Saccharobesus litoralis: one gene and its partner. The protein of the gene in region 1 interacts with the protein of each later gene in a pairwise test. Links are inferred from orthologs where the notes say so. Each region holds a gene or a part of one and is shown on either strand. Other genes may lie near its edges.

What was found.
Region 2: the proteins of C2869_RS11685 (region 1) and ureG interact in binary tests that used the Escherichia coli proteins (3 or more experiments, as listed by UniProt). The link is inferred for Saccharobesus litoralis from one-to-one orthologs.

The regions. Positions count from the first base shown.
Region 1 is NZ_CP026604.1:3,265,246-3,280,405, forward strand. Bases 8,447-11,419 are described here. They hold C2869_RS11685 (FKBP-type peptidyl-prolyl cis-trans isomerase), read right to left. Parts: upstream 10,205-11,419; coding sequence 9,689-10,204; downstream 8,447-9,688. Other genes in these bases: hldE (bifunctional D-glycero-beta-D-manno-heptose-7-phosphate kinase/D-glycero-beta-D-manno-heptose 1-phosphate adenylyltransferase HldE), read left to right, coding at 8,447-8,644; gmhB (D-glycero-beta-D-manno-heptose 1,7-bisphosphate 7-phosphatase), read left to right, coding at 8,669-9,226; ubiK (ubiquinone biosynthesis accessory factor UbiK), read left to right, coding at 9,277-9,555; ygfZ (CAF17-like 4Fe-4S cluster assembly/insertion protein YgfZ), read right to left, coding at 10,201-11,076; C2869_RS11695 (FAD assembly factor SdhE), read left to right, coding at 11,268-11,419. Also shown: thpR (RNA 2',3'-cyclic phosphodiesterase), read right to left, coding at 720-1,349; ATP-dependent helicase HrpB, read left to right, coding at 1,351-3,804; mrcB (penicillin-binding protein 1B), read left to right, coding at 3,801-6,146; C2869_RS11660 (GIY-YIG nuclease family protein), read left to right, coding at 6,173-6,490; C2869_RS11665 (D-sedoheptulose-7-phosphate isomerase), read left to right, coding at 6,609-7,196; more of hldE, read left to right, coding at 7,196-8,446; more of C2869_RS11695, read left to right, coding at 11,420-11,522; C2869_RS11700 (hypothetical protein), read left to right, coding at 11,506-11,967; nadB (L-aspartate oxidase), read right to left, coding at 11,951-13,579; RNA polymerase sigma factor RpoE, read left to right, coding at 13,769-14,347; C2869_RS11715 (sigma-E factor negative regulatory protein), read left to right, coding at 14,364-14,978; C2869_RS11720 (MucB/RseB C-terminal domain-containing protein), read left to right, coding at 14,926-15,160. UniProt on the Escherichia coli protein: Folding helper with both chaperone and peptidyl-prolyl cis-trans isomerase (PPIase) activities. Chaperone activity prevents aggregation of unfolded or partially folded proteins and promotes their correct folding.
Region 2 is NZ_CP026604.1:5,421,781-5,436,887, forward strand. Bases 7,151-10,070 are described here. They hold ureG (urease accessory protein UreG), read left to right. Parts: upstream 7,151-8,254; coding sequence 8,255-8,887; downstream 8,888-10,070. Other genes in these bases: ureE (urease accessory protein UreE), read left to right, coding at 7,151-7,510; C2869_RS20775 (urease accessory protein UreF), read left to right, coding at 7,482-8,219; C2869_RS20785 (hypothetical protein), read left to right, coding at 8,898-9,113; C2869_RS20790 (type II secretion system protein N), read right to left, coding at 9,200-9,967; gspM (type II secretion system protein GspM), read right to left, coding at 9,993-10,070. In the rest of the region: urea ABC transporter permease subunit UrtB, read left to right, coding at 1-757; urea ABC transporter permease subunit UrtC, read left to right, coding at 757-2,019; urea ABC transporter ATP-binding protein UrtD, read left to right, coding at 2,019-2,870; urea ABC transporter ATP-binding subunit UrtE, read left to right, coding at 2,879-3,574; C2869_RS20750 (urease accessory protein UreD), read left to right, coding at 3,594-4,496; C2869_RS20755 (urease subunit gamma), read left to right, coding at 4,522-4,824; C2869_RS20760 (urease subunit beta), read left to right, coding at 4,834-5,160; ureC (urease subunit alpha), read left to right, coding at 5,160-6,863; more of ureE, read left to right, coding at 7,067-7,150; more of gspM, read right to left, coding at 10,071-10,463; type II secretion system protein GspL, read right to left, coding at 10,463-11,764; type II secretion system minor pseudopilin GspK, read right to left, coding at 11,766-12,845; type II secretion system minor pseudopilin GspJ, read right to left, coding at 12,845-13,462; type II secretion system minor pseudopilin GspI, read right to left, coding at 13,465-13,836; type II secretion system minor pseudopilin GspH, read right to left, coding at 13,851-14,450; type II secretion system major pseudopilin GspG, read right to left, coding at 14,555-14,992. UniProt on the Escherichia coli protein: Involved in the maturation of [NiFe] hydrogenases. Required for nickel insertion into the metal center of the hydrogenase. Exhibits a low intrinsic GTPase activity, which is essential for nickel insertion.

The DNA of each region.
Region 1 (15,160 bases):
CTCGGAAAATGAGTCATTGGAGGAAATCATTAGCAATGAAAGGGGATAAACACAATGTGAAATGAAAATGATAGAAATGAGGTAGCTTATATTGAGGCGCGCTCATCAACCTTGATGAAAAATATCCTGTATATACGCGCTAACTCAAAAAGCCCTTATGTTACATCCTATAACGAAACAGCAGCCATGCTGTCACCATTGTTATCCATTCGTGTCCTTGACGCATCCAATGCTTGGTTTCTTGTTCTATCCTGTTAACAATGACTGGTCATCCAAACCAGACCCCATCCATATCGGTTTTTTGTCCGTGGTTTGCTTCATGCAAACATTTTCCTTTTGCTTTCCTAGCGATTGCATCCTGCAATTACCTTCCTTGTTGTTCCATTTTTCCCTACTGTCCTTAGCTAACCGCTTCCTACGGTTGTTCCTATTCCTGTTACCTAATTTTTCCTTAATGCCGATTGTCCTTGAATTGCTTTCCTAGCACCGTTTCGACATGAATAAGTCTATGTTATTGAAACTTTTTTACTAGGCCACCATAACCAAAAAATAGTGATTGTATCATTAGTGTTTTGAAATAAATCAACGTAAGTTTATGTAAAATATAGTTATTTTTTGTTTTGTGTAGTTAAATTCAAGTTGAATTAACCTAGTTATCTTACGATTTTGTGAGATATTACTTACAAAGGGTTGGGATAAAATATATGCATCACTCAAATTTAGTGTTTAGGTTCTAAGCGGAAGCTATTTAAAATTTGGTATTTACTTCCATCAGAATTTGGTTGTGATTGATACAAATGAAATTGATTAACAGACCAAAGCCATTCAGGCGGAGGATCTAACAAAGGTAGTGATTTAACTTTACGAAAAAGGCTAACATGGGGTTGATAACTTGCGTGAAGAGTATATTGGATACGTCTATTTAGCTCGGGGAATTGTTGTGCAATAGTTTGGTTAATAACGTCAAATAGATGTAAATGACTGGGGCTGCAACTTGTAGATAGGTATAAAACTTGTGGTTTTATAAACAAATTAAGAGCTTGTGTTGCAATAGTAAAAAAGTGAACGGGTAAATGAGATAGGCACGTGGATAATTCGTTTACCTCTTTATCATTAAGGCAACCTAAAAACCTTAACGTCACATGTAAATCATTTTGGTGAACAGCCTGCCAGCGAGTATGTTCATATACAGAAAACGCTTGTCTTCGCCATTGGCTTATTGCGAGAGAGATGTCTTTTGGTACTTGGATACCAATAAAAAAGCGCTTCTGATAATTGTCCTGTTTCATACCTGTTAATTTAACCAGTTTTGGCCTAAGATAGCGGCCACCTAAGGTTAGTTTTCCCAATGTGCTTTTGTTACCTATAGAGTCTAGCTTTTCTGAGATAAAGCAAGCCATTTCTCTTGATAACCAATTGATTATTCAAGCCCCCCCTGGTGCTGGTAAATCAACTTGGTTGCCCTTGCAATTATTAACGCAAAATGTGGTTGCGGGTAAAATTTTATTGCTTGAACCAAGGCGTGTTGCTGCCCGTTCAGTAGCCAATTATATGTCGAGCTGCTTGAATGAAAAAGTCGGTGAGACAATAGGGTTGCGAATGCGCGGGCAAACGCAAGTGTCTGCCGCGACCCGCTTAGAGGTGGTAACGGAAGGGGTGCTTACCCGTATGTTGCAAAGTGATCCAGAGCTAAGCGGTTACGATTTAATTTTGTTTGATGAGTTTCACGAGCGTTCATTGCAAGCCGATATGGCGTTTGCCTTTGCGTATGAAGTTCAGCAAGGTTTACGAGATGATTTAAAGCTCGTTTTGATGTCCGCGACATTAGATTTGCCACTAGCGCAAAAAATATTACCCGCAGCCAAATTGATCCAAACAGAAGGTCGTCAATTTCCTGTTGAGGTTGCGTATCGGCCTATGGGCAGAATGTCATGGCAAGACAAGCTGATACAGGTCGTGCGTGAGGCATTAGATCAACAGGGAAATATATTAGTGTTTTTACCTGGTATTGGTGAAATCAATCGAGCGCAGCGCGCATTGATGCCTATTCTGCCAGCAGACATTGTTTGTCAGAGTTTACATGGCCAGCTTGCTTTAAATGACCAGCAACAAATTTTAAGTTTGGATGAGCAAGGAAGGCGAAAGTTGGTATTGTCGACCAATATTGCAGAAACCAGTTTAACTATTCCGGGCATTAAAATTGTGATTGACTGCGGTACACATAAGCGAGTGCGATTTAATCCCAAAAATGGTTTTAGTACATTATTTACCGAGCGGATATCTCAGGCGTCAGCAGAGCAACGCAAGGGGCGCGCAGGGCGGATCGAAGCGGGGATAGCTTATCGGCTTTGGTCACGAGATGAACAGCAAAGAATGCGCACACAATACCCAGCTGAGATAGAAACAGCAGATATTAGCGAAGTGTACCTAGAGTTACTTAACTGGGGAGCCCAAAGTTTTACCGAGCTCAATTGGCCAACACTTCCTAGTGATAGCCAAATTAACCTAGCTATTAGTTATTTGAAACAACAAGGGTTGATAACCGAGCAATTGGGGAAAAACAAGCTTACCTTGTTAGGCCAACGTATAGCTTCACAAGGTTTACCTATTGATATCGCGTTAGTTCGTCAGCAAGCGAACTATTCTTCTCAAGTGCTCGCGGCTTGGTTGTTTGAACAAATGCCTCGAGGTCAGGTGGGACGAGATGATATTAACGTGATAAATCAGATCCAATCGAGTTATAAATACTACTCCAACATTAAAGGTTTGCTTAAACGCTGGCGAACTAGCGATAAGTATACGCCTAATCACATCATTCCAGATGAGCTAGTGCAAGCAGCCTTGGTGGCTTATCCTATGCGAGTGGCCAAAAAACGCGGTGCAGGATATCTAATGGCCTCAGGTACTGCGGTTTCAGTTCCTGCCGAAAGTCATATAAGTCAAGACATTGAATTTATCCTTGTTCTAGGCGCTAGCTTTTCCGATAAGCAAGCTTCCGGTGTGATCCGCCAATACCTAGCATTAACCAAGCAAAATGTTGCTGAATATATTGAACCTGCAGCTAATTTAACAACCCATTTAGAAATAAATAATAAAAGTGGTCAATTGCAGTTTTATGAAGTTGTGCGTTATGGCAACTTGGAGTTAGACAAACGTTTAATGACATCTAAACCCAGTACCCAGCAACTGCAACAAGCTTGGTTGGAATATATTCAAAACCAAGGGTTTAAAGAGTTTAAGCAATGTGAAAAGCTGCAGCAGTTATTGGCTCGGTTGCGTTTAGCTAATCAAATTAATTCGACATTATTTCCTAGTGTAGTCACTAGCGACGAGTTACAAAACAACGCGCAACATTGGTTTGGTCTACATTTAACGCAAATAAAGAATCTGCAACAATTATTGAATTTAGATTTGATAAGCTGTGTTACCAGTGGCTTACAATATGAACAGCAAAGCTGGTTGAAACAGGCATTACCTAGCCAATGGCAAACACAGGATGGTAATCATTATCGACTGGACTATGCAGGGGAGCACCCAGTTAAAACCAGTTTACGATTGCAATCTTGTTATGGAATACAACAGCATCCTTGTGTTGCTGATGGTAAAATAGCAATAACACTGGAGTTATTATCGCCAGCGCAACGTCCCATTCAAACGACTAACGATATCAATAGTTTTTGGTTAGGTAGTTATAAAGACGTGCAAAAAGACATGAAAAGTCGATACCCCAAGCATTTTTGGCCAGACGAACCACAACATGCTGAACCGGGATTACAAACTAAAAGACAAAGGACTAACTCGTGAGTAAACAAATGATCCAGCCAAGGCGATCTTGGCCTGTGCGTTGTTGCTTTTTTCTCATTAAACTCAGCTTAGTTTTTATTTGTATTTTGGCGTTTTGGGGCATCTATTTAGATGCACAAATTGAACGCAAATTTGATGGTAATAAATGGCAATTGCCCATCGAAGTATTGGGTGCTCCTATGATGTTCACAACGGGAGACGCAATTAATGCTAACGCGTTGCAGGAATATTTGGGGCGGTTAAATTACCGTAAGGTTAAGCAGGTGCGTCAGCCGGGGGATTATAGTTTTACATTACAAAGTATTGTAGTTTACCGACGCGCATTTGACTACGCTGTGGCAAAACAGCAGGTTGAGCAACAACAATCGGCCACTTTGCTCAAAGTTGATTTTCAACAAAACCGTATAAAGCGGGTAACAGATTTGACGATAAATTCGACTGTTACCGCATTTCGATTAGAGCCCTATGTGATTGACAGGTTACAAACGTCTACTTTAGAAGATCGTGATTTTATTGCATTGGCTGATTTTCCTGAACTTTTTAAAGAAACCTTACTGTTAGTCGAAGACAGGCATTTTTATCAACATCATGGCGTATCTCCGCTAGCCATTATTCGAGCATTGCTGCAAAACATAAAAGCAGGTCGTACAGTGCAAGGTGGAAGTACATTAACTCAACAGTTAGTTAAAAATATGTTTTTAACTAACGAGCGGAGCCTGTGGCGTAAGTTAAAAGAAGCTTATATAGCGTTATTACTGGATGCACAATACAGTAAAGAAGAGATTTTAGAAGCGTATGTTAACGAAGTTTATTTAGGACAAAATTACGCGCGAGGGGTTCATGGCTTTGGCTTAGCTGCGCAGTTTTATTTTGGTAAAAATGTAAATGAACTCGCACCTGACGAAATAGCGCTGCTGGTTGGTATTGTTAAAGGTCCGTCTTATTATAACCCAAGAAACAAAGCGCGTATTGCGCTTGAACGACGAGATTTAATATTACGTTTAATGGTGGAAAATCGCTTACTGAGTCGAGAGCAGTACGAATTGAATGTGGTAAAGCCGTTGAAAATTATTGATTTGGCAAAAGTGTCAAGCGGTCGATATGCCAGTTACATGACGCAGGTAAAGCAAGAACTCAAATTACTGTTAAAAGAAAAAGCGCATCAATTTAATGGATTAAAAGTCTACACTCATTTTGACCCTGTCGCCCAGCGTCGTGCGCAGTTATCAATTGATAAACAGCTGCCTTTGCTAGAGTCTAAGAAGCAAGTGAGTGATTTGCAAACCGCTGTCGTGTTAGTTGACAGCTCAACTGGTGGGATCAAAGCTATTATTGGTGATAAACAAGCCCACTACAATGGTTTTAATCGAGCCTTATATACTCAACGCAATATAGGCTCGTTAGTGAAACCGGCCATTTATTTAGCCGCGCTTCGTCAACCAGAAAAATATGGCTTAGCCACGTTAATAGATGATAAACCTATTACCCTAACCAGTGATCTAGGAAAAGTTTGGCAACCACATAATTATGATAAAACCTTCTTACAGCAAGTAACATTACTTGACGCTTTAGTGACAAGTCGTAATGTACCGGCGGTTAATTTGGGAATGCGCCTTGGTTTAAGTTCAGTGTCACAACAATTGCAAGAGTTGGGGGCCTATTCACCTATTCCGCAGTATCCAGCCATGTTGTTAGGCTCGGTTTCAATGGCGCCGATTGAAGTTGCTCAAGTTTATCAGCCGCTTGCCAATCAAGGGTATAAGTTTTCACTTAATGCTGTGATAGGCGTGTATTTTCAGGGTAAAAAAGTGGCGGAAAATAAGACAGCAAAAAGCCAAGTTTTGACTGCTGAAAGCGCGTACTTAATCAATTATGCCATGCAAGAAATTACGCGCAAAGGTACCGCGCGCTGGTTGGGTAATATGTATAGTCAAACTCGATTTGCAGGTAAAACGGGTACGACAAACGAATTACGTGATTCTTGGTTTGTTGGTTATGATCAGAACGAGTTGGCGGTGATTTGGGTAGGCAAAGATGATAATACCAGTACTCAGTTGACCGGTTCGTCAGGCGCTTTACGTATTTTTGGTGAATATCAAAAGCAACGTCAACCTGTCAGTTTAGTGGTTCCTAAACCACAAAGTATAGCGATGCGCTACTTCAGCAGTGACTCTGGATATCATGTCGATCCTGGTTGTCCTGATACTTTGTTATTACCTGTTATTGAATATGGGTTGGCTGCGCCAATTGCCTGTGAAGATGCGCCGAGTATTGAAGAAGTTATTGCCGCCCCGAACAAGCCGCAAGAAAAATCTTGGCTTGACGATTTATTGGGTTGGTAAGTGTGACGGTAAAGGAAATTGAAAAAATGAACATTTCACTTGCTAGGTTAGATGCAAGAGAAAAGTGGAGTGTATATTTGATTTTGGCGAGCGACACGAGCTTATATTGTGGGATCACCAATGATGTTGAACGGCGTTTTAAACAACATCAAACCGGTAAGGGCGCTAAATACTTTAGAGGCCGCCAACCTGTGAAAGTCGCTTGGCAACTTAATAATTTAACTCATCGTCAGGCTGCAGCAATCGAGCCTAAAATCAAAAAGTTAAGCCGTAAACGCAAATGTCAGTTGGTTAATCAACAATCAAATTATTCTGAGTTAGAACAAATTTTAGCGACAAAATAACAGAATATTTGTCGCCAGCCTCATGCATTCTGCGCTGCCAATTGATATAGTTAGTCAATTGATATTTAGTGTGGCAGTGATGTTGAAGCGCTGCCATCTTTCAAGTAAGAAATCATATATGACTGATTTGCAGCAACTATTTGAGCGTAATTTACAAGCGCATCAAGATGTTTTTGCTAAACTTCCGGTGCTTGCTCCGCAAATATCTCAGTTGACTCAACGTTGTTATCAAGCGTTGCAGCAGGGCGGAAAAATTCTTTTCATGGGAAATGGCGGCAGTGCAGCTGACAGCCAACATCTTGCGGCTGAGTTTGTCGTTCGTTATAAAAAAGAACGCAGAGCTTTAGCCTCTATTGCACTCACTACAGACACATCTATCTTAACCGCAGGGGGTAATGACTATGGTTTTAACCAAGTTTTTGCTCGCCAAGTTGAGGCGCTCGCTAAGCCTGAAGACATTGTTATAGGCATTACAACGTCAGGTCAAAGCCCTAATATTAATTTAGCGTTGGAAGCGGCTAATAATATTGGTGCATATAGTGTTGCGTTTACTGGGCGTGACGGCGGTGCGGTTAAAGATATAGCGCAATTGAGTTTAATTGTTCCCAGTGATGTGACCGCCCATATTCAAGAAGCGCATATTTTTATTGGTCATTATATCTGTGAAGCGATTGACGAATTAGTGACAGCGGGATCAGATAGCTAATGGAATTGAGTTATTTTCAACGTTTATCACAAGCCAATATTTTGGTGGTTGGTGATGTTATGCTGGACCGCTACTGGCAAGGTGATACGTCGCGTATTTCACCTGAAGCGCCAGTTCCAGTTGTTAAAGTGGCGAGCTGCCAAGATAAAGTCGGTGGCGCAGCCAACGTTGCGCGTAATATTGCTCATTTAGATGGCAAAGTTGGCTTACTTGGCATTATTGGCACGGATGAAAATGGTGAAATTTTAAAGCAACAGCTTATTAAAGATAACATTGACTCACAGTTAGTTGAGCAGCCGGAACAGCCTACGATAACTAAGCTACGTGTATTGAGTCGTCAGCAACAAGTGGTTCGTTTAGATTTTGAGCAAACATTTAGTTTGCAAGCCGCCAATGCGTTGCAAGCAAAGTTTAAGCAAGTTGTAGCCAATTATGATTGCGTGGTATTTTCGGACTACAATAAAGGCTCCTTAGCCCACGTCACATCAATGATAGCTGATGCGCGAGCATTGGGTAAATTAGTCTTAGTCGACCCTAAAGCTAAAGATCTATCCAAATATGCGAAAGCCAGTTATGTCACGCCAAACCTGAAAGAATTTATTGATGCTGGTGGTGAATCGGGTTCTGAAGACGCGATAGCACAGAGTGTACGTGGAATAATCGCCCAGCATAATATCGATAATATGTTACTGACTCGTAGTGAGCAGGGCATGTCGTTAATTAATGCCCAGCACAAGGTCGATTTACCTGCTCAGGTGTTGGAAGTGAACGATGTAACAGGTGCTGGCGATACGGTTATTGCAACTTTGGCCTGTTTCCTAACGGTTGGTGCTGAGCCTGCCTTAGCCGCTAAACTTGCCAATTTAGCTGCCGGCATTGTTGTGGGTAAATTAGGTGCCGCTTGTGTGACCCCAGAGGAGCTAATGCGTCGTGTTAATCAAACTCGGGATAAGGCTCAACAACATTATCAAGTGCCATTTGAAGATGTGTTACAACATATTGAATTTGCCCGTCAGTGTGGCGAAAAAATCGTTTTTACTAATGGTTGTTTTGATATATTGCATGCGGGCCATGTATCTTATTTAGAACAAGCACGAGCCTTAGGTGATAGATTAGTACTGGGTTTAAATACTGACGAAAGCATTCGCCGTTTAAAAGGTGAGGGCCGTCCAGTTAACCCGTTAGCGCAACGCGCTACCGTGATGACAGCATTACAAGCCGTTGATTGGGTTATCCCTTTTGGCGAAGTCAATGGCAACGAATATGATGATACACCGTACGATTTGATCAAACAGGTTAAGCCTGACGTATTAGTGAAGGGTGGGGATTATACGCCTGATACCATTGTTGGCGCTGATATAGTTTGGGATAATGGCGGTGAAGTGAAAGTAATTGAGTTTGTTGATGGTTGCTCCACAACGAATATCATTAACAAGATTAAAAATTAGCTTGGGTGTTTGCGTGTGATTAACTTGGCTAAAAATAAAGCTCTGTTTCTTGACCGAGACGGGGTTATTAACTTTGATCATGGCTATGTTAGCCAGATAGATCAATTTGAATTTATAGACGGTATTTTTGAAATATGCCAAGCCGCTCAAGCTAAGGGCTATTCGTTGATTATCGTCACCAATCAATCTGGTATTGGGCGAGGCTATTTTTCACAGCATGATTTTGACGTATTAACCGAATGGATGGTTGATCAATTTGCTGCTAATGATGTGCAAATTAATGACATTATGTTTTGCCCGCATCACCCTGAAAAAGCGGTTAATGAATACAAAACAGATTGTGATTGTCGTAAGCCTAAACCAGGTATGATCCTAGAAGCGGCACAACGGCAAGGTATAAATATAGCTAAGTCGATAATGATTGGCGATAAAATATCCGATATGAAAGCCGCAGATTTAGCTGGGGTAGGTACTCGTATTTTACTCGACTCTCACTATAGTCGAGGTCAAGATGATCTCGGACTAGCAACACATCGTATCGAAGCCTTAAATGAAATATTTAATTTAGGTGTATTGAATTAGTGCGCAACCCTTAGGAAGCGTAGCGTTAAACTCTTATTGAAAATTTTCTTATGATAGATACCAAAAAACTCGAAGAAATTGCTAAGCAAGTGACAGATAACTTGCCCACTGGGGTTAAAAAATTTGCAGAAGAAGTGGAAGATAAAACTAAGCAAGTTTTGCAAAGCCAGTTAAATAAGCTTGATATGGTGAGTCGCGAAGAGTTTGATGTACAAACTCGGGTATTGATGCGCACTCGTGAAAAATTAGTAGACTTGGAAGCGAAAGTTGCAGAGTTAGAGCAGAAAATAGTCGCTGGTGCCTCAAGTAAAATTGAGCAGCAAGATTAGCAGTCTGCTATTAATAGATTAAAGAGAAAAGCCCAAACAGGTTATCGGTTTGGGCTTTTTATTAATTTAAACGTTTATTTAAAATTGATTGTTACGCCAATCTAAACTGATAACTAACCTCAACTCTGGTTAATTAGTGCTTATTACTACTACAACCTGAATCATTGCAGCAGCTTGCTTTTTCTTGATGTACATGGCCGTGCTTGATTTCTTCTTCGGTTGCTGCTCGCACATCAACAATTTCAACGTCAAACTCAAGATCAATACCCGCTAACGGATGATTGCCATCAACTGTGACCGTATCTTCTGCTACGTCAACTACGATCACTGTTTGCTCGCCACCGTCTGTACTGGCACGTAGTTGCATACCAATATGTATTTGGTCTTCAAACCCTTCAAACATGGAAAGTGGTACTTCTTGAACAAAGCCGTCGTGTCTTTCGCCATAAGCATTTTCAGCATCTACAGCCACGCTAAACTTTTCACCGGCTTGGCGATCGGTCAATGCTTCCTCTAAGCCTTTAATTAAAAAACCTTGACCTTGTAGGAAAACCAGTGGCTCACCATCGAAAGAACTGTCTATGTCCGTTCCTTCTTTGTCTTTAACTAAATAATGTAAGGTTACCACTGAGTTGTTTGCTATTTTCATTCTGATGCCTTGTATTCAAGAGTGTAAGGCAGTTCACTTAACGTGAATTGACTTGTATCTTGGTTTTTTAACTTAAGTTGAGTATTTAAATCTAAATCTGCTGCACATACTGCCATGCCATACATCTGGCCGTCAATTGCACATGCGCTAACTACTGTACCAGCGCGTCGCCAATTTTCACCTGCAGGCATTTCTAATGTATCACCAACATTTATATTGTCGGCATGACCGCTAAAGGGAAATGCAGCGCGTTTATTCTTACCAAGGTAACGCATCCGAGCCACGGTTTCTTGGCCCATATAACAGCCTTTGTTAAAGCTAATACCGTCAATGGCTTGCAGGTTAAGCATTTGTGGCACATATTCACCTTGCTGTTCAGCATGCAAGAAAATAATACCATTGTCGATTAAGGCCTTTTCAAATAATGCTTCATTGTTATTAGCATCAAGTTGCGTTTCAGTTGCAATCAGTGTGATGTTTGACGAGAGCGCTACACGATAGGTCGTGTCGTCTTGCGATACTTGGTTTATCTCAAGTTGGTTATTGCCAAGCTGAGCATACCAATGAAGTTGGGTGTTATGTGTGATATCAGTGCGAGAAAACACACCGTATTTATTGAGCTCGGCGAGTGATTTTTCTATTGTTGATTGGCGTTGAAATAATTGGCAGTCATCACCGGTTGGAACAAAGTAAAAATGGCTCCAGCTTTTGCCTTTTGCGTCACAGTGAGCGGCAAAGCAAGCTTGTTGCGCTGTTAAGTTACTAATGTGTGCAGTTACTTGGCTATTTAAGTAGGTTCGACTGTCGGCTCCACTCATTTTAATGGCGCCCCAACTGGATAGTTTGATCAAGGATGAGCTTTGTTCTGACATAGATATCTGAATTATTGAACTAATGAGTCTTATATTAGGGCAAAGACTTAAGCTTACAAGTCTAATCCATATAAGAATCCATCTAACAAAGGGTATAGTGGTGATTTATGTAGGTTATAAATCAAGGTATTTGGTTTATCTGCGATGAATTGCTATATTTGCTGCAATATTTTTCTTAAAAGAAGTGATACATGTCAGACATCCCATTAAATAAAGTACGCTGGGCTTGCCGTCGCGGTATGCTGGAGTTGGATGTAATTTTTAATCCGTTTGTTGAAAATCATTATTCTAACTTGCCTGAAGAGGAGCAAGTGACGTTTCGTAAGTTACTCGTCTGTGATGATCCCGAGTTGTTTGCTTGGTTTATGGGACATGAAGACTGCCCAAAACCAGAGTTTGCCGCTTTAATTAAAAAAATCCACAAACTCAATGGTGCCAAGGTTTAGCCTTAAGTTTACCTCAGGCAAGGCGTATTCTCGCTTTGCCATTTTGTTGTGTTTAATTATTTATCTGTGCCTTTTCAGTTTGATTTTTGAGCCACTTTTTATTTGGCAAATATTCGACTGGTATTTAATTATCTATTTAGGTTTATTTGCGCTCGTTGCTTGGGGTTGTGTAATCTCTATTGGTAGGCAAGCATTAATATCCCAGCAGGTATGGTCATTAGCGCTTAACGGTAACCTTGTGATTGAAGATGTAGAATATCAGCTTTCACCACAATCCAATTATTTTTTGTCTTGGATATTTACAGTTTATGTTAGTCAATTAAGTCAAGAAAAAACCTATTGTTTATTTGCCCCTGATAATATGGAACCTGTCGCGCGTAGTCGCTTAAAACGGGTGATTAAACGACTACGGGCTCAGCCTTTAGAGGCTAATCAGCAAAATTAATCGGACAGTTATCTGGAGTTAAAACGGTCGGTTTACTGCGACTTTTCGTTTTAGGGTAATCTTGATTGTAATGTAAGCCACGGCTTTCTTTACGTGATATCGCACTGCGCACAATGAGCTCTGATACATCTAATAAATTTCTCAGTTCCAGCAAGTTATTGCTGACTCTGAAATGAGAATAGTATTCTTGAACTTCTTGTTGTAGTAACTCAATCCGTCGCATAGCACGCTCTAAGCGTTTATTGGTGCGAACAATCCCGACGTAATCCCACATAAATAGGCGCAGTTCGTGCCAGTTATGTTGAATAATGACAGCTTCGTCAGAATCACTGACTTTACTTTCATCCCAAACCGGAATGACTGCGCTTTCAGCTTGATGATAGTCATGCTTTTGAATGTGTTTAGCTGCAGACTCGGCAAAGACTAAACATTCTAATAAAGAGTTACTCGCCATGCGATTTGCGCCATGCAAGCCTGTGTAAGCAACTTCACCCACCGCATATAAATTATCTAAATCTGTTTTACCGTTGAGATCGGTTTTTACCCCACCACAAGTGTAATGGGCGGCTGGTACGACAGGCATGGGTTGTTCATGCATTTTAATGCCCAGCATTCGACATCGGCGATAAATGGTCGGAAAATGTTTTTTGATAAAAGCTTTATCTTTGTGGCTGATGTCCAAAAACATCGAGTCAGCCCCAAGGCGTTTCATTTCTTTGTCTATCGCACGGGCGACAATATCTCTTGGCGCGAGTTCTGCCCGTTCGTCATATTCAGGCATAAATCGACTGCCATCTGGACGTCGTAAATAAGCGCCTTCGCCTCGCAAGGCTTCGGTGAGTAAAAAGTTTTGCGCATCGGCATGAAATAAACTAGTTGGATGGAATTGATTAAATTCCATATTGGCTACGCGGCAACCCGCACGCCAAGCCATAGCAATACCATCGCCACTGGCAACATCTGGGTTAGATGTATATTGATAGACTTTACTTGCACCACCCGTAGCAAGCACAACAACGTTGGCTTTAATCACTTCGACTTGCTCGGTGTTACGGTTCCAAACGTAAGCGCCATATACTCGCTTGTCAGAGGCGTTGTCGCCAAGTTTGGCACCTGTGATTAGGTCTACGGCATTGTAACGTTCCAACACGCGAATATTGGCGTGCTGCTTGGTGGCATTATTTAAAGTATTTTGTACTGCTTTACCGGTTGCATCGGCAGCATGTAAAATACGCCTATGGCTGTGTCCACCTTCGCGAGTTAAATGAAATCGCTCATCGCCGTCAGGTGTAGTTTCTTTGTCAAAAGGTACACCATAGCTTATTAAGGTTTCCAAGCTGGCTCTGGCATTTTCGGCAGTAAAACGCACGGCTTTTTCAGAACAAAGTCCAGCTCCGGCTATGAGTGTATCTTGTACGTGAGATTCAACACTGTCGTTTTCATCATAAACCGCCGCGATCCCCCCTTGAGCATAATAGGTGGAGCCTTCGCTTAGGTTGGATTTACTTAAGACAATAATGTCAGACTGGTCGGCAAGGCGTAAAGCTAGGGTTAACCCAGCTGCTCCGGCGCCAATCACCAATACTTGGCACTGATGTTCAATTTTTTCCATCTGCATGAGTAACCGCTAAGCCTTTGATTATTAAGCAAACACGGCCTTTTGTTACGTTTTGATTGCAACTATTTTCGCACTTTCTGCAGATTTTGAGAACTTTTTTAAGTAGGCTCAGTCTACTATTAGCAAATGAGCAGTAAAAACTGCTGAGTTCAATCACACTTTTATGGGAGTACCGACTCGGTTATGAGTGTCGGATATACAGATCAACAAATCGTTGAGCGTGTTCAGCGCGGCGATAAACAGGCATTCAATTTGTTGGTGCAAAAGTATCAACATAAAGTGATTAACCTGATTTCGCGATATGTTCGTCAACAAGGCGACGTAGCTGACATAGCTCAAGAAGCTTTTATTAAAGCTTATCGTGCAATTCCAAGCTTTCGTGGTGAAAGTGCTTTTTATACTTGGCTGTATCGGATCGCTGTGAATTGTGCAAAAAACTACTTAACGTCTACTGCTAAAAAAGTAGCGTCGAGTGATATTGAGGTTGAAGAAGCTGAGTTTATTGATTCAGCAACTGGGCTGCGAGAATCTGCAACGCCAGAAAACTTGTTGTTAACAGATGAAATCAAACAGGTGGTGTTTAGCACCATTGATACATTGCCGGATGATTTAAAAAATGCCATCACATTACGCGAAATAGACGGCATGAGTTACGAAGAAATTGCTGAAATCATGGATTGCCCTGTGGGCACTGTGCGTTCACGTATTTTTCGCGCTCGAGAAGTTATCGACAAAAACCTGAAACCAATTTTACAACGCTAATTACGAGTTGATTTATATGAGTCAAAAAGTTAAACAAAACGTGTCTGCCTTTGTTGATGGTCAGCCGGAGACAGCCCAAGTCATTGATAGTCTCAAGCAAGATAAAGAGTTAGAAGGCGCGTTTGGTCGTTATAACTTGATAGGTGATGTTTTGCGCAATGAAGCGCCAGAACATATTCATCTTGATTTGGCCGACTCGATTGCAAATGCAATCGAAAAAGAGCCTGTTGTCTTGGCACCGAATGCGGCGTTTGCGGCCGCTGTGTCTGAGCAGACTTCACATCAAGTTCAGCCTTCCACAAAAGCAAAAGTGATTTCATTTTTTAAACCTGTTGCGCAATATGGTATTGCGGCCTCGTTTGCCGCTGCTTTAGTGGTGGGTTTTCAAGCTGAGCAGGTAGAAACGCAAGAAGCTGGTTTTGAGCCAGTGTTGCATACCATGCCGTTGGCAACTAGCTTAGATCCTGTTAGTGCAGAAAGCTCGCGTACTGTTATCAATCCAGTGGGCATACAAGAGCAACAACGTCGTGTAAACTCTTACCTACTTGATCACTCTCGTCAATTAAAGAATCGACAGCATGCAGTTTCTGAACAGCCACAGCAAAACCCATCCGCACAATCTGTTCAATAGCTTGATATCTCTAGCAAGTGGCTATTTTAGGCCACTTTGCTCCTTTCTCTTACTAATTAGCTTTTCTGTTACTGGTCAAGAACCGTCAGGTTCTGCATATGATTGGCTTAAACGGATGCAGGTCGCGATTCAGCAGCTAAATTACGATATTTCGCTAGTTGTGGTTGAAGATAACAAAGTGC
Region 2 (15,107 bases), 2.2 Mb from region 1 along the record:
AGGTGCTTATACCACGTATGTTATTCAACAAGCTTTTCCTGAATTACTCAATTACTCATTGCTAATGGCGATCCCCGCGGCGTTCTTAGTATCGGGCTTTGTCGGTATTTTAATTGAACGCGGGGTTATTCGTTACTTAAAAGGTCGTCCTTTAGAAACCTTACTAGCCACTTTTGGTATCAGTTTGATCCTGCAACAACTAGTCAGAAGTGTATTCTCACCATTAAACCGCACAGTCGCCTCACCTGAATGGATGAGTGGTTCTTGGCAAATCAACCCAGTGTTCTCACTAACCTATAACCGCTTATACATCATCATTTTTGCCTTAATGGTATTTGTCACCTTACTGATGATTTTGAAAAAGACCTCGCTGGGTTTGCATGTTCGCGCTGTATCACAAAACCGAGAAATGGCGCGTGCATTAAGCATTAAGAGTGATTGGGTCGATGCTATTACCTTCGGCATTGGTTCAGGTATCGCTGGCGTTGCTGGGGTTGCCTTAAGTCAGCTTACTAACGTAGGGCCAAATCTCGGTCAGTCATACATCATTGACTCATTCTTAGTCGTGGTATTCGGTGGTGTTGGTAACCTTTGGGGCACGCTAGTCGCAGCCATGTCACTCGGTACAGTGAATAAATTCTTAGAACCTATTACCGGTTCAGTCTTAGCCAGCATTATCGTGCTTGTCGGCTTAGTACTCTTTATTCAAAAACGTCCGAAAGGTTTATTTCCACAAAAAGGTAGGGCGGCAGACTAATGTTAACTTCCACTCAATCTCAAAACGTGTCTTCGCAATCATTTTTTGCTCAAGCACTGAAAAAATTTAATAGCTTGCACTGGGTGATCACTTGCTTATTAGTGACCACTTTCTATATGGCATTTTGTAACTTAGCATTTAGTGAAGATTCCTTTTTCCATGTGAGTACCTACACAGTTACCTTATTCGGTAAGTACTTATGTTATGCCCTACTCGCTTTAGCGGTTGATTTGGTGTGGGGGTACTGCGGAATTTTAAGCTTAGGTCATGGCGCCTTCTTTGCACTTGGCGGCTACGCCATGGGCATGTACCTAATGCGGCAAATCGGTGATCGCGGCGTATACGGCAACCCTGAACTGCCAGACTTTATGGTATTCCTTAACTGGGATGCTTTGCCTTGGTACTGGTCGGGTTCCGATAGTGCTATCTGGATGGTGTTAATGGTGTTTTTAGCGCCAGGTCTTTTAGCTTATATCTTTGGCTCGTTGGCATTCCGCTCACGAGTTAGCGGCGTCTACTTGTCTATTATGACGCAAGCCATGACTTATGCCTTGATGCTAGCCTTCTTCCGCAACGAAATGGGCTTTGGTGGTAACAACGGTTTAACCGACTTTAAGGATATTTTTGGTTTCTCGTTGCAAAACAATCAAACCAAAGTCAGTTTGTTTGTCATCACCTCAATCATTCTCTGTCTGGCATTTGCACTGTGTCACTTTATCGTTAACTCGAAAATGGGGCGGGTTGTTACAGCCATCCGCGATGCCGAAAGCCGAGTAAGATTTGTTGGTTACAAACCAGAAAATTACAAAGTTTGGATCTTTGTTGTTTCAGCCATTTTAGCCGGTATTGCTGGTGCGTTATATGTACCGCAGGTTGGCATTATCAATCCAGGCGAGTTTTCACCGCTTGCCTCTATTGAAATGGTTATTTGGGTCGCCATTGGCGGACGTGGTTCTTTGTACGGCGCTATTATCGGAGCCGTTGTTGTTAGCTACGCTAAAACCCGTTTCACCGCCATTATGCCTGAAGCTTGGTTGTATGCACTGGGTGGATTATTTGTGCTAGTGACTTTACTGCTACCAAAGGGTATCGCCGGATTAGCGCCACAGCTATACGCGAAATGGAAAGGTGCTCAGCTAAACGAAAATAAAGAGCAAAGCCAAACGCAGGGCGAACAACCAAAAGCTGAGCAACAAAACAAAGCTCAAGAAAACTCAATCGATGATACTGACGATCTAAACCCAGCCTTGGAGAGCAAATAATGAATTTGGCACAAGAAACAGCCGTTAAGCCAACTCAAGGCTCACCTTTACTGGCACAAGATCATATCGAGCCAGACACGCGACACGGTGTGATCTTATATGTTGAAGATGTCAGTGTTAGCTTTGATGGTTTTAAAGCGTTAAACGACTTAAACCTCTATATCAATGATGGCGAATTACGTTGTTTGATCGGCGCCAACGGTGCCGGTAAAACCACTTTAATGGATGTTATTACCGGTAAAACACGCCCTGATACAGGTCGAGTTAGTTTTGGTCAGCAAGTCGATTTATTGCAACTAAATGAGTCAGAAATAGCTAACGCGGGCATTGGCCGTAAATTTCAAAAACCCACCGTATTTGAACAGCTTAGCGTATTTGAAAACTTAGAGCTTAGCCTTGCTGGTGATAAAGGTATATGGACATCCTTATTTCATAAATTATCAGGCGAGCAAAAAGATCGAATTGCTGAAATCCTTTTCACTATCGGCTTAACCGAGCAGCGTCATTTGTTGGCAGGCTCTTTGTCGCATGGTCAAAAACAATGGTTGGAAATCGGCATGTTATTGGCTGCAGAGCCACGCTTGCTATTAGTAGATGAACCGGTAGCAGGTATGACAGCACAAGAAACCGAACGCACCGCCGAGCTTCTGACTTCTCTTGCCGGTAAACATTCGGTTGTCGTGGTTGAGCATGATATGGCATTTGTCCGCTCAATTGCCCGTAAAGTCACCGTTTTACACCAAGGTACGGTATTAGCCGAAGGCAGCATGAACGAGATCCAATCTAACCCAGATGTTATTCAGGTCTACCTTGGCGAAGAAAGTCACGGCGAAGAGACTGGCAAGGAGTAAAGCTAAGCATGATCCAATTAGAAAACGTAAATCAAAAATATGGTGGCACTCAGATTTTATGGGATCTGAATATGCAAATTAAGCCAGGCTCTCGCACCTGTATTATGGGACGTAACGGCGTCGGCAAAACCACCTTACTTAAATGCATTATGGGCTTGCTACCCATAGCATCAGGTGATCTAAGTTTAAATGGTGAGAGCTTAAATAAACGCTCAGTCGAAAGCCGTCCACAATTGGGTATTGGCTATGTTCCGCAAGGGCGAGATATTTTTCCGCAACTGACGGTTGAAGAAAACCTCAAGCTTAGCCTTAACTGTAAGCGCCAAACTAGCAAAACCATTCCCGAGCATATCTTTGAGTTGTTTCCGGTCTTAAAAGAGATGTTGCAACGTCGCGGTGGGGACTTATCAGGTGGTCAACAACAGCAACTGGCCATCGCCCGCGCACTCGTATTGAACCCAGATGTATTGATCCTCGACGAACCTAATGAAGGTATTCAGCCTAATATCGTGCAGCTTATTCGCGACGTATTGTTAAAACTTAATCGCGAACAGGGCATGACCATTATTTTAGTCGAGCAAAAACTACCCTTTGCTCGCGCGGTAGGTCAAGAATTCCACCTAATGGAAAAAGGCCAAGTGATTGCATCCGGCGCAATGGAAGAATTAACCGATGAGCTGGTTGCTCAGTATTTAGCGGTATAACAGGAGATTATCACTCAAGATGTCTGCCGCAGAACGATTAAACATGTTGAACACGCAAAAAAGCCGTGAATGGTTAGCCCAATTAACATTGGGTTTTAAAGGCACGGCCAAACGCGGAACACAATTGGTAAAAAGCCAAAGGCGTGGCCCCTTAACTATTCAAAAGGCTTTTTACCCTGAAGGTAAGCATTGTGCGCATGTTTACCTTTTGCATCCACCGGCTGGGATCGTATCTGGTGATCAATTGCATATAGATATTAGTGCCGAAAACAATGCACATACTTTAATAACGACACCGGGTGCCAACCGTTTTTATCAAGCTCGAACCGACAAAAACATTGGTGATCCACGTCAGTTACAGCATTGCACGTATCAATTGCAAAACAATGCGATTGTCGAAAGTTTGCCACAAGAAACCATAGTGTTTCGCGGTGCCCAAGCGACCAACAAACAAGATATTTATATTGACCAAACCAGCGTTTATCTGGGTTGGGATATCAATTGCTTAAGCGAAAACCAACAAGCTTTTGATACTGGTAGCTTTACTCAGCAAACCCGTGTGTATATCGACAAGCAATTAAAATTGCACGACCGCATTGCGATCAATCAAAGCAATTTATTGTTTAGTAAAAATGCAGGGCTAGCGGGTCATTCCGTGTTCGCAACATTTGTGCTAGCAGCCCCCCATGCGCTAGCGCAAGTGGCGACTCGTCAAGCCCTGCAATCCCAAATTCGACAGCGTATCGAAGTTTTAAATGCCGATAAGCTGATCAGTATTACCGACGTCGGTGGAATTTTGCTGGCGCGCTATCTTGGCGATCAGGCAGAACAAGCCAAAGCATTATTTTATCAAATATGGCAAATAGCACGTCCGGTTTGTTGCCAACAAACCGCGACTAAACCGCGTATTTGGTACACCTAATTTTTATTTTCGAGGCTAAACAGGTATGGATTTATTACCTAGAGAAAAAGACAAATTACTTATTTTTACTGCTGCACTATTAGCCGAGCGTCGCTTAAACCGTGGTTTAAAGCTTAATTACCCCGAGGCCATGGCTTATATCACGATGGAAATCATTGAAGGCGCGCGCGATGGTAAAACAGTTGCCGAGTTAATGGATTACGGTCGCACCTTGTTAACTAGCGAGCAAGTAATGGATGGCATAGCTGACCTTATCCCAGAGGTGCAAGTTGAAGCCACCTTCCCTGACGGCACCAAGCTAGTCACCGTTCATAACCCTATAGTGTAAGAGGCCGACATGATCCCAGGTGAAATTAAAACCGACGCTGGTGAGCATGAGCTCAATCAAGGTCGTGAAAAAATTCAAGTACAAGTCACTAACCAAGGTGACCGCCCCATTCAAGTAGGCTCGCATTACCATTTTGCCGAAACCAATCGCGCATTGAGCTTTGACCGCGAAAAAGCCACAGGCTATCGCTTAAACATTACAGCCGGAACGGCGGTGCGTTTCGAGCCAGGTCAACAACGTGAAGTTCAACTTGTCGCTTTTGCCGGCAAACGAGAGGTTTACGGATTTCGTGGCGAAGTCATGGGCAAACTAGAAGAAACAGAAGGAAATAGCTAATGGCGTCTATCGATAAACATGCCTATGCCCATATGTTTGGCCCAACCGTAGGCGATCGCGTCCGTTTGGGTGATACCGAGCTATGGTTGGAAGTCGAGAAAGACTTCACCACCTATGGTGAAGAAGTTAAATTCGGTGGCGGTAAAGTTATTCGTGACGGTATGGGGCAAAGCCAAGCTTCATGCAGTAAAACGGTCGATTTGGTGATCACCAACGCCTTAATCCTTGATCATTGGGGCATTGTTAAAGCGGATATTGGTATTAAAGATGGCCGCATTGCCATTATCGGTAAAGCCGGTAATCCAGATATCCAAGACGGAATCGATATTGAAATTGGCCCAGGCACAGAAGTTATCGCTGGTGAAGGTCAAATTATTACCGCTGGCGGCATTGATGCGCATATCCATTTTATTTGCCCACAACAAGTTGAAGAAGCTTTAATGTCGGGTGTGACTACCATGATAGGTGGTGGCACAGGCCCTGCGACAGGCACTAATGCGACGACTTGTACCCCAGGTCCTTGGAATATTACCAAGATGCTGCAAGCAACCGACGATATGCCAATGAACTTTGGTTTTCTTGGCAAAGGTAACGCTAGCTTACCTTTGGCCTTGGCTGAACAAATTGAAGCGGGCGCTTGTGGCTTAAAACTGCATGAAGACTGGGGCACAACACCTGCCGCAATCGACTGTTGTTTAGGCGTCGCAGAAGAATACGATGTGCAGATTGCTATTCATACCGATACCTTGAATGAATCCGGTTTTGTTGAAGATACCTTAGGTGCATTTAAAGGCCGTACCATTCACACTTATCACACCGAAGGTGCTGGTGGCGGTCATTCACCTGATATTATTCGAGCCTGTGGTGAAGCCAATGTATTGCCTTCATCAACTAACCCTACAAGACCATTCACCATTAATACCATTGATGAACATCTCGATATGTTGATGGTATGTCACCATTTGGATCCGAGTATTCCTGAAGATATCGCATTTGCCGACTCGCGGATCCGTAAAGAGAGTATTGCAGCGGAAGATATTATGCAGGATCTTGGCGCAATAAGTATGATTGCCTCTGATTCCCAAGCCATGGGCCGTGTTGGCGAAATGATCACCCGTACTTGGCAAACCGCGCACAAAATGAAAGTGCAACGTGGACCATTGGCTCCCGATACTGAACGCAACGATAACTTCCGCCTAAAACGCTATGTCGCTAAATACACAATCAATCCAGCCATCAGCCATGGTATTAGCCATGAAGTTGGCTCGATTGAGGTTGGAAAATTAGCCGACCTAGTGCTTTGGAAACCAGCATTTTTCGGTATTAAACCGGCGATGATCCTTAAAGCCGGTTTTATCGCTGCAGCGCCTATGGGTGATGCCAATGCCTCAATTCCCACACCACAACCGGTTTATTACCGCCCTATGTGGGGATCATTAGGCAAAGCAGCGGGGCAATGCTCTATGACTTTCTTGTCGCAAGTTGCGGTAGAGAAAGGGGTACCGGAACAAGCAGGAATGCAACGTTTAGTAGGTGTATGCCGTAATACCAGAAACATTGGCAAAGCCGACATGATCCACAACGACTGGGCACCAAAAGTCGAAGTTGATCCGCAAACCTATGAAGTGCGTGCTAATGGTGAATTATTAACCTGCGAGCCAGCAACTGAGTTGCCACTCGCCCAGCGTTATTGCTTGTTTTAACACACACATTGTAGGTTGCGGCTGAAGAATGAAGCCCAACATTGCTTAGCGTTGGGCTTCGCAAGCTCAGCACCAACCTACGCTGAAATTCAATTAAACATTAAAACTCGACAGCTAACCCAATTTGCTTTCTACCTGAAATAGAAACAATGCAGCATAGAAGCGGAGTGGGCAGGCTAAAACATAACTGATGGTAGGACATTATGTTACAAGTATACCAAAGGCTAGATCACAGTCATCAGCCGATAACAGACTCTATTACGCTTGATTACGACACTCGTAAAAAAGCCCGTATCAAAGGCATGACCGACAAGGGTGCGCTAATCGGCATTTTTGTTGATCGTGGCAACCCGTTACGCATAGGTGAAATTCTTAAAACCGAATGCGGTCGTTTAATTGAAGTTAAAGGCCAAGAGGAAGAAGTGTTCACCGCCGTGGCCAGTGACTGGCCAACCTTTAGCCGTATTTGTTATCACTTAGGCAATCGTCATACTAGCCTGCAAATAGGTGAATGTTGGGTACGTTTTAAACCCGATCATGTGTTAGCCGAACTAGTCGAGCAATATGGTTTAACCGTTAATACAACCCCAGCAATTTTTGAACCGGAAAATGGTGCTTATGGACATCATCACGCCCATAAACATTAAGCAAGGCGCTAGTAAGGGAGAAAATGGCTTGCAGTTAACTCGTTTATTGCAGATATGCAGCGCTAACCTGCCTGTTGGTGGTTTTTCCTTTTCACAAGGGCTAGAGATGGCAATCGAACTCGGTTGGGTCAAAGATCTAAAAACCAGCTCCGACTGGATAAGCTCTAACCTACAACTCGCGATTGCCAGCACAGACTTACCCTTGTTGCTTAGGCTATATAAAGCGGTTCCTAGCTCAGCGCATGCTGACAGCAAAACCTTTGTTGAATGGGACGATATGCTAATAGCTACTCGTGAGTCAGCGGAGCTTAGGCTGGCTGAAGTCGCTATGGGTAAAGCATTGTCGCGTTTGTTGCTGAGCTTAGAAGAGCTTGACTGTACACCTGTCTATTCATTGCTTAAACGCAAGGAGATTAGCTTTGTTGCTGGTTTTGCCATCGCCTGCCGACTCATGAAAATAGAGTTACACCAAGCCTTAACGGGCTATTGTTGGACATTTATCGACAACCAAGTCGCCGCCGCAACTAAGTTAGCGCCATTAGGGCAAACTCAAGCCCAAAACTTGTTGTTTGCATTAAGCGGCGAAATCGAAAACGCGGTTGAACAAGCACAACAGCTTGATGATGACAGCCTTGGCTGCAGTTTACCCAGATTAGCCATGGCGAGTGCCTGGCATGAAGAACAATATTCAAGATTATTTCGTTCATAATATTTCTTATATTTAGCGAATTAAGGAGAACAACAATGAAACATAAACAAGTACTAAGAATCGGTGTCGGCGGACCAGTCGGCTCAGGCAAAACAGCCCTACTGCGCACTTTATGTATGGAGCTGCGTGATAAATACAATATGGCTGTGGTGACTAACGATATTTACACGCGCGAAGATGCTGAGTTTCTGACTCGCCATAACGCATTAGATGCAGATCGCATTATGGGTGTAGAAACGGGTGGCTGCCCGCACACCGCCATTCGCGAAGACGCGTCGATGAACCTAGCGGCTATAGACGAATTGCAAGAACGTCATCCAGGATTGGATTTTGTATTAGTTGAAAGTGGTGGTGATAACTTAAGCGCAACCTTTAGCCCTGAACTTTCCGATTTAACCATCTACGTTATCGATGTGTCAGCAGGCGACAAAATCCCGCGTAAAGGTGGCCCTGGTATCACTAAGTCTGATCTACTTATCATCAATAAAATCGACATCGCCGATCAAGTTGGCGCGTCATTAGAAGTGATGGATCGCGACGCTAAAAAGATGCGGGGCGAGCGTCCATTTATCTTCGCTAATATGAAAATTAAACATGGTCTTGATGAAATCATTAACTTTATCGAAACCGAAGGCATGTTAAACGTAACAGCAGCCAAGGCTGTATAGGAGAATAAAAATGAAAAAGACGATTAAAACTTTCAGCCTAGCAGCGTGTTCAATATTAATGGCAACCAGTGCTAGTGCCCATGAAGATGAGTTTTTAAGCCATGCGGTACATGAGTTATATCATGTCGCTATGCTAGCCTTGGCAGTAGCGGTTGTCTATAAAGGTGGTCAGTGGTTAAAAACCAAGTATCAGCAAAAGCGTAAAAGCCGAGCAAACAAAGCTTAAACTAAAGCCAGAGCTGAATCAGTTAACAAAAAAAAGCGGCTAAGCCGCTTTTTTTATTATTGTGCATATACGAAAAGCTAACCGCGTTAACGGCCAAACTTAATTTTATAACGACCTTGAGAGTCTGCTTTGCCCAAAAATGTCATAGCATTCATTAACATTGCATCAGCAGAAGGGCCTGCTTTAACAAAACCATCAACTTTGGTTTGGTTTTTATCCTTAAGCTCTGCTTTTAAATCAAGCAACAAGGTTTTATCGTCACCTTTAACACTAGCAAGCAAATTTCCCTTATCACAAGCTAAATCAACATTGAGATCACCCAAAGAAAATTGCCCGCCCATGACGCCCAAAGCTGATTGCTGCCAATTTACTTTACCCGCCAACTCAGTACAGTATGGTTTGCCTATGCTCGCGGCTTGTATGTCCGCCTTGACAATTCCTTGTAAGCTTTCAACCATATTACCGCGTATTTGCTTAAGTTTAGGCATAGCAATGTCAGCCGGAATCGATAATTGAGTATTGGCTAAGCCTATATTTTGCGCGCCGGCAAAGTACGCATAACCTTGACCAAATGGCTCTAAAATTTTGCGGCTACTACCAAATTTAAAATCGGCACCAACTTCCCCACTTAACAATTTCGGCAGGGCAATAGACCACCCCACATTCTTAAGTAATATGCCGTCAACGGTTAAAGTGTCTAACTTGCCTTGCCATAACGTACCCGACACATTGCCTAGTGCAACATTGGCTGGAAGTTTGACTTTACTGATCACAAAGTTTGCAGGAATGGTGGCGATCAAAAAGGCGATATATAAGAAAAAGCAACCAACCCCAATTTTTATCCAAGACTTCATTTATATTTTTATCCTAATCAACGCCTTATTGTGCCAATTGTAGGCGTCGAACTTTAACTTCACCTGGGTTATCGCTGGCACTAATATCCACCATGGTGATTTTTACATGCTCTTGATTAACCAGTTTTTCTAGCCATTTCATCAAGTTATTAAATGGCACGCTATCCAATTGTATTTGTAATTCACTGCCTTGCGGTTTAGTACCTGAAATGGAAATACCCGCTTGGCGCGCAGTTCGGTTAGCAATATTGCTTAATGAGCCTCGGCTCTTACCACCACTACTGGATGCTGCACGATATTTAGCACTGTTTTCAGCCACCCAAGTCAGTAATTTTTGCTTATTATCTAAATCGCGTTGCGCTTTGGCAGCACGATCATTAACTGGGCCAATCAGCAACTGAAAAATCAAGCCAATAGCCAGCACAATGCTCGCTACATTTACCAGATTTTGTTCACGTTTAGCTAGCCCACTATGCCATTGTTTAATTTTATTCATTATTTTTTAATACTCAGAGAACCGCTAACTTTACCATTACTATTATTAAGCGAACCTTGCTCTACTTTTAAATCGTTATTAGTGAGTTGGGCTTTAAACGATTCAAAACTCGAAAAGTTGCTAGCTGTCGCTTGAATACGGATTTCATTGCGTTTGGCATCAAAGCGCAGTGATTCTGGATTTAAATCTTTGACTTTATCAAAGGCATCCAAAGTTAAATTGAGCATGGCAATAAATTCGTCGCCGTCACTCGACAATGAAACTTCTTTCATCTTCGACTTAACATACTTCTTCATACCACTAACTTTGATACGCTTGCCACTTGGGAAAGCAGTCAAAAATGTCTTCTTAATCTCATCATCAAGTTGCGCAACTTGTTGTTCTAGCTGGTATATTTTGCTTACCTGACCGCCCATGTGAATTAAAAACAACACACCAGCCAGTATGGCAACATTACGCCATGCAGATAAAAACTTCCAAGTTTGCTTTTTCAGTTGATAAATACCTTGGCGCATATTTAAGCAACCAGCATCAACACCTTGTACTAAGACTTGCAAAGGTAAATCAAACGCTTTTTCTTTGACTTGGTAGCCTTCAGTAGTCAACTCAGCAGGCAAAGGCGAATAGTGAGCTAGTACAGGTTGTGCGACTTCATCCGTATGTGTCTCTGTCTCTTCCGCTTCTGTATCTGCTCCGCTATCTGATTCAGCTTGTTTTTCGGCGGTTGCACTTTCAGGTTTAGGCAACAAGTCCAGCCAATCTTGTAATGCAGATCCTGTTACCTCAAAGCCACGAAACGCGCTCGCGCGGATCAACCATTCATCACCCAATTGCAAAGCACTGATTTCACCGTCTTTAACCGGCAATGCTAAATAATCAGGGATCAACTTAGTGGCGACTAATTCGGCTGCATCTAACCATGCTAACCAATTATCCATTTGTTGTTTACTACAAATAGCCACGTTTAAATAAGTCTGCCCCGCTTTAGACACTTTACTGCCTGTCGCAAAGAATAACTCATCAACATCTTGTGCTAACTCATCTTCCAACGTAAAGGGCAAGGCTTGAATAAATTGCCGCCCAGCTTTAGGTGGCATCAGCACTTGCTTTGTAATAATTGCGTTACCCGGCACAAACACACTGATAGCGCGCCCACCGGCTCGGCTTTGTAACGTATTGAGTTGACCGGCATCAGGTAATATACCTGATGCAATAATTTCGTTTTCACTATCAGACCAAACTAGCCAATGCACTTTGTGCTGAAATTGACTGCCGAGTCGGATATATAACTGTTCGGACACACTAAACTCCAATCTTGCGGGCGATCACTTTTCCTTGCCCTTTCTGATCCAACATAATAATGGATTCTAAGCCTATCCAACTGCGATTAAACTCAGTTTTGGCTTTCATTCTAAAGTACTGGCTTTTAACCGTAAATTGTTGTTTTACTTGTGGCGATATTTGACCTATCGCCTGAATTTCTGCTTCTTGCCAAAAATCATTAATATCAGCCCAACCTTCTTTAGGTCGGTTGGATAATAATGATTGCGCATCAGAAGACGATAACTTAGGCGTAAACATAGCTTGTAAAATATCAGCGCCTTGGTCACCCAAGGTGTTTACGTTTATCAACTGCTCGTCTACATCCGGAATAATACAAACATGCTCAATAATTTTATCCATAATACGTTTGTTAACGCCTTCGACCATACGCAGTTCTGACGCATCGACCATCATACTATTGGCGGCCAAATGAGGTTTAATTCGCGCTTCATAAACATAGTCTTCAGCACCGAAAGGGCTGGTATTAGTATCTGGATCTAGCCAATCAAATAGTGCATCACGGATCTGCTCGGCTTCATAGTTTTCGACAGATACCGCTTCTAACAACGCCATAAACTGCACTTTAGGCTCCACTTGAAATTGACTGGCATTCGCCGGAGAACCTGTTGTGTTATTACTGTTTTGATTATTAGAGTTAGTATTTTGGTTATTCGAGTTATTATTCTGGTTGTTTTTTTGCTTTTTCGGATCGCGATAAACCGCATTTAGATTAAAACAAGCATGTAAGTCTTGGATCTCGCCCGATATTTCGCCATTTTCCACCGGAAATACCATGTCTTGCATCGCCCACGCTTGCTCTAAATTAAACACGCCGCCTTTTTCATCAAATGACTCTTTCAATAACAGGCTAACAAATTCTTCTGCGCCCAATGCATACCAATAAGCTTGCTCATTCGAGTACAAATTATCGGTACGCTTGATCTGCATTTGTAAGCGCATAGCCATGTCAGTGGCGATCACAGTCACAATAGCCACAATCAAGAGTACGGTAATTAAAGCCACGCCTCTTTGCTTACTAACACCTCGACAACCCAACATTATTTGGTCGCCTCCGGCATTAAAATAACGCGGCGAATATCGCCATAATCAGCTAATTTTAATGTGATAGCTATGGCTACAGGTAAATCTTTACTGCGCCACTCTGTTTGCCACTTATCGTTTTTGCCATCATGGAATTCAAAAATCAGCTCCTTAACATCTGTGAGTAAAGGTCTAACTTTAAATTCCTCACCGACAACAGGATCAGGGTATTCGAAATGGATCCGCTCCAGCACATCATCAACAACACGATAAGCAAAAGATTGCACCTCGCTGCGCGGCATTAAAAACATAGGATTAGTCCACCCTACTTTTCGTAACGCCAGTACTTGAGATTGACTATCTAAAATTAACTCACCATGGGAAATAAAAGTATCTGCGGCTTTTTCGCCATCCACCCTAACCTTACGTCGGGTTGCTTGGCGTAAATCGCGTTCAATAGTTAATATAGCCAACTGTAATGATTGTAAACGTTCGCTATGCGTCAGTGATACTTCATTACTGGTTGAAATACTACTTAATACGTTAGCCGCACCTAGCCCAACGACCGCAAATATAGCAACCGCAACCAGCATTTCAATTAAGGTAAAACCTCGGTGATGAGTTAATTTTTTCATGATTAACTACGCTTGCTAATATAAGTGCCAAGGCTAGTGATAGACGCTTCCATGGCTTCATCACTGTATACGGTAATTTCAACCATTACCATGCTGACATCTTGGGTTTTAGTCACAGTCTGTTTCCAATAATAAGTAGTACCGGCCATTTCAGCTTCGCCTTTCTTATTATTTGGCACCGGCCATTTACGCTTAATTCTTAACTCGGCTAATTGGTTGCTAGCTACCCACTGGGCAAAAGCATTTTGCTGCAGAATACTTTGATTAGAAACATGGGTGGTGGTTGACGAGATTAAGGCTATGCCGGCAAAAGCCAAAATAGCAATCGCCACTAAAATTTCGAGTAAGGTAAACCCAGATTGACGTTTAGACATAAGTACAGGTTTCATTACAGATCGACCTCTAATGGCCCTTCCACTTTAAGCGGGATGGCATATTCACCAGTTACTGAAAAGCAGAAACTATCGATATCAGAAAACGCCTCGTCATAAATAAACAGCAATTCAAATGGCGTTATATCACCGCTTGAAAACAGGTAAATATGCGGTACGACCTTATCTTCTTCATCTTTTTGCGTGTCTTCATCATCACTAGATGAAAATAAATCATCCTCTTGATTTTGCTGATCTAGCCAAGGAATATTATCCACCCGCAATTGTAGAGTAATATTTTCCGGCATCTCTTGTTCAGCAAATGTCGCCTCGCCACTGATAGGAGACCAACGTTGACCATCAAAGCCAACAAACTCATAGCCGGCTTCATTGATCACCACGCCAAATTGCACATTATTAAGCAACGCGTATTCAACCGCTAAATGGTATAAAGCTTGAAATTTGCGTGCTTCTTTTTCTACTTTTTTCGACGGGTCATTGGTATCAAAAGAAAAAGAAATAGAACTAACTAAAATCGCCATTAAAACTAAAACGAGCATAATCTCCAACAAGGTAAATCCTTGTTGTTTGCTTGCTTTATTAAACGGCTTAGTCATGGCGCTTTACTTAACTCTAAAACTATCTATAACTGGGTTAGCTTTATACAATAAAGGGCGATTGAACCGCCCTTTATCTAGTCAATATCTAATGTTGTGACGGCTTATTGTAAAAACTCGTCAATATTCCAGTTACCAATATCATCTTCGGTATCGGCTTCACCATCAGGCCCCATTGAATAAATATCAAAATTACCATTATCACCTGGGCTTAATAACATGTATTCATTGTCCCAAGGGTCCATAGGTAAGCGTTTAATATAGCCACCTTCTGGGTAGTTCTTTGGTAATGGTTCAATATCAGGCGCACTGACTAATGCATCTAAACCTTGATCCGTTGTAGGATATTTATGGTTGTTTAACTTATACATATCCATTGCATTTTCTAACGTGACAATATCAGTCGCAGCTTTTTTGATTTTTGCTTCATCACTTTGGCCAATCAATTGCGGCGCTATCATACCTGCTAAAATACCGATAATAACTAAGACCACCATGATCTCAAGAATGGTAAAACCAGACTGTTTGTTGTATTGCTTCATTACAATAATCCTTACTAATTAAAACTGATTAACATCCAAAAACTAATGTTTTAGACGTATTGCCAAAGGTTGAGTTCACACCGTTAGCAGATAAATTTCTGAATTCTTATATCGT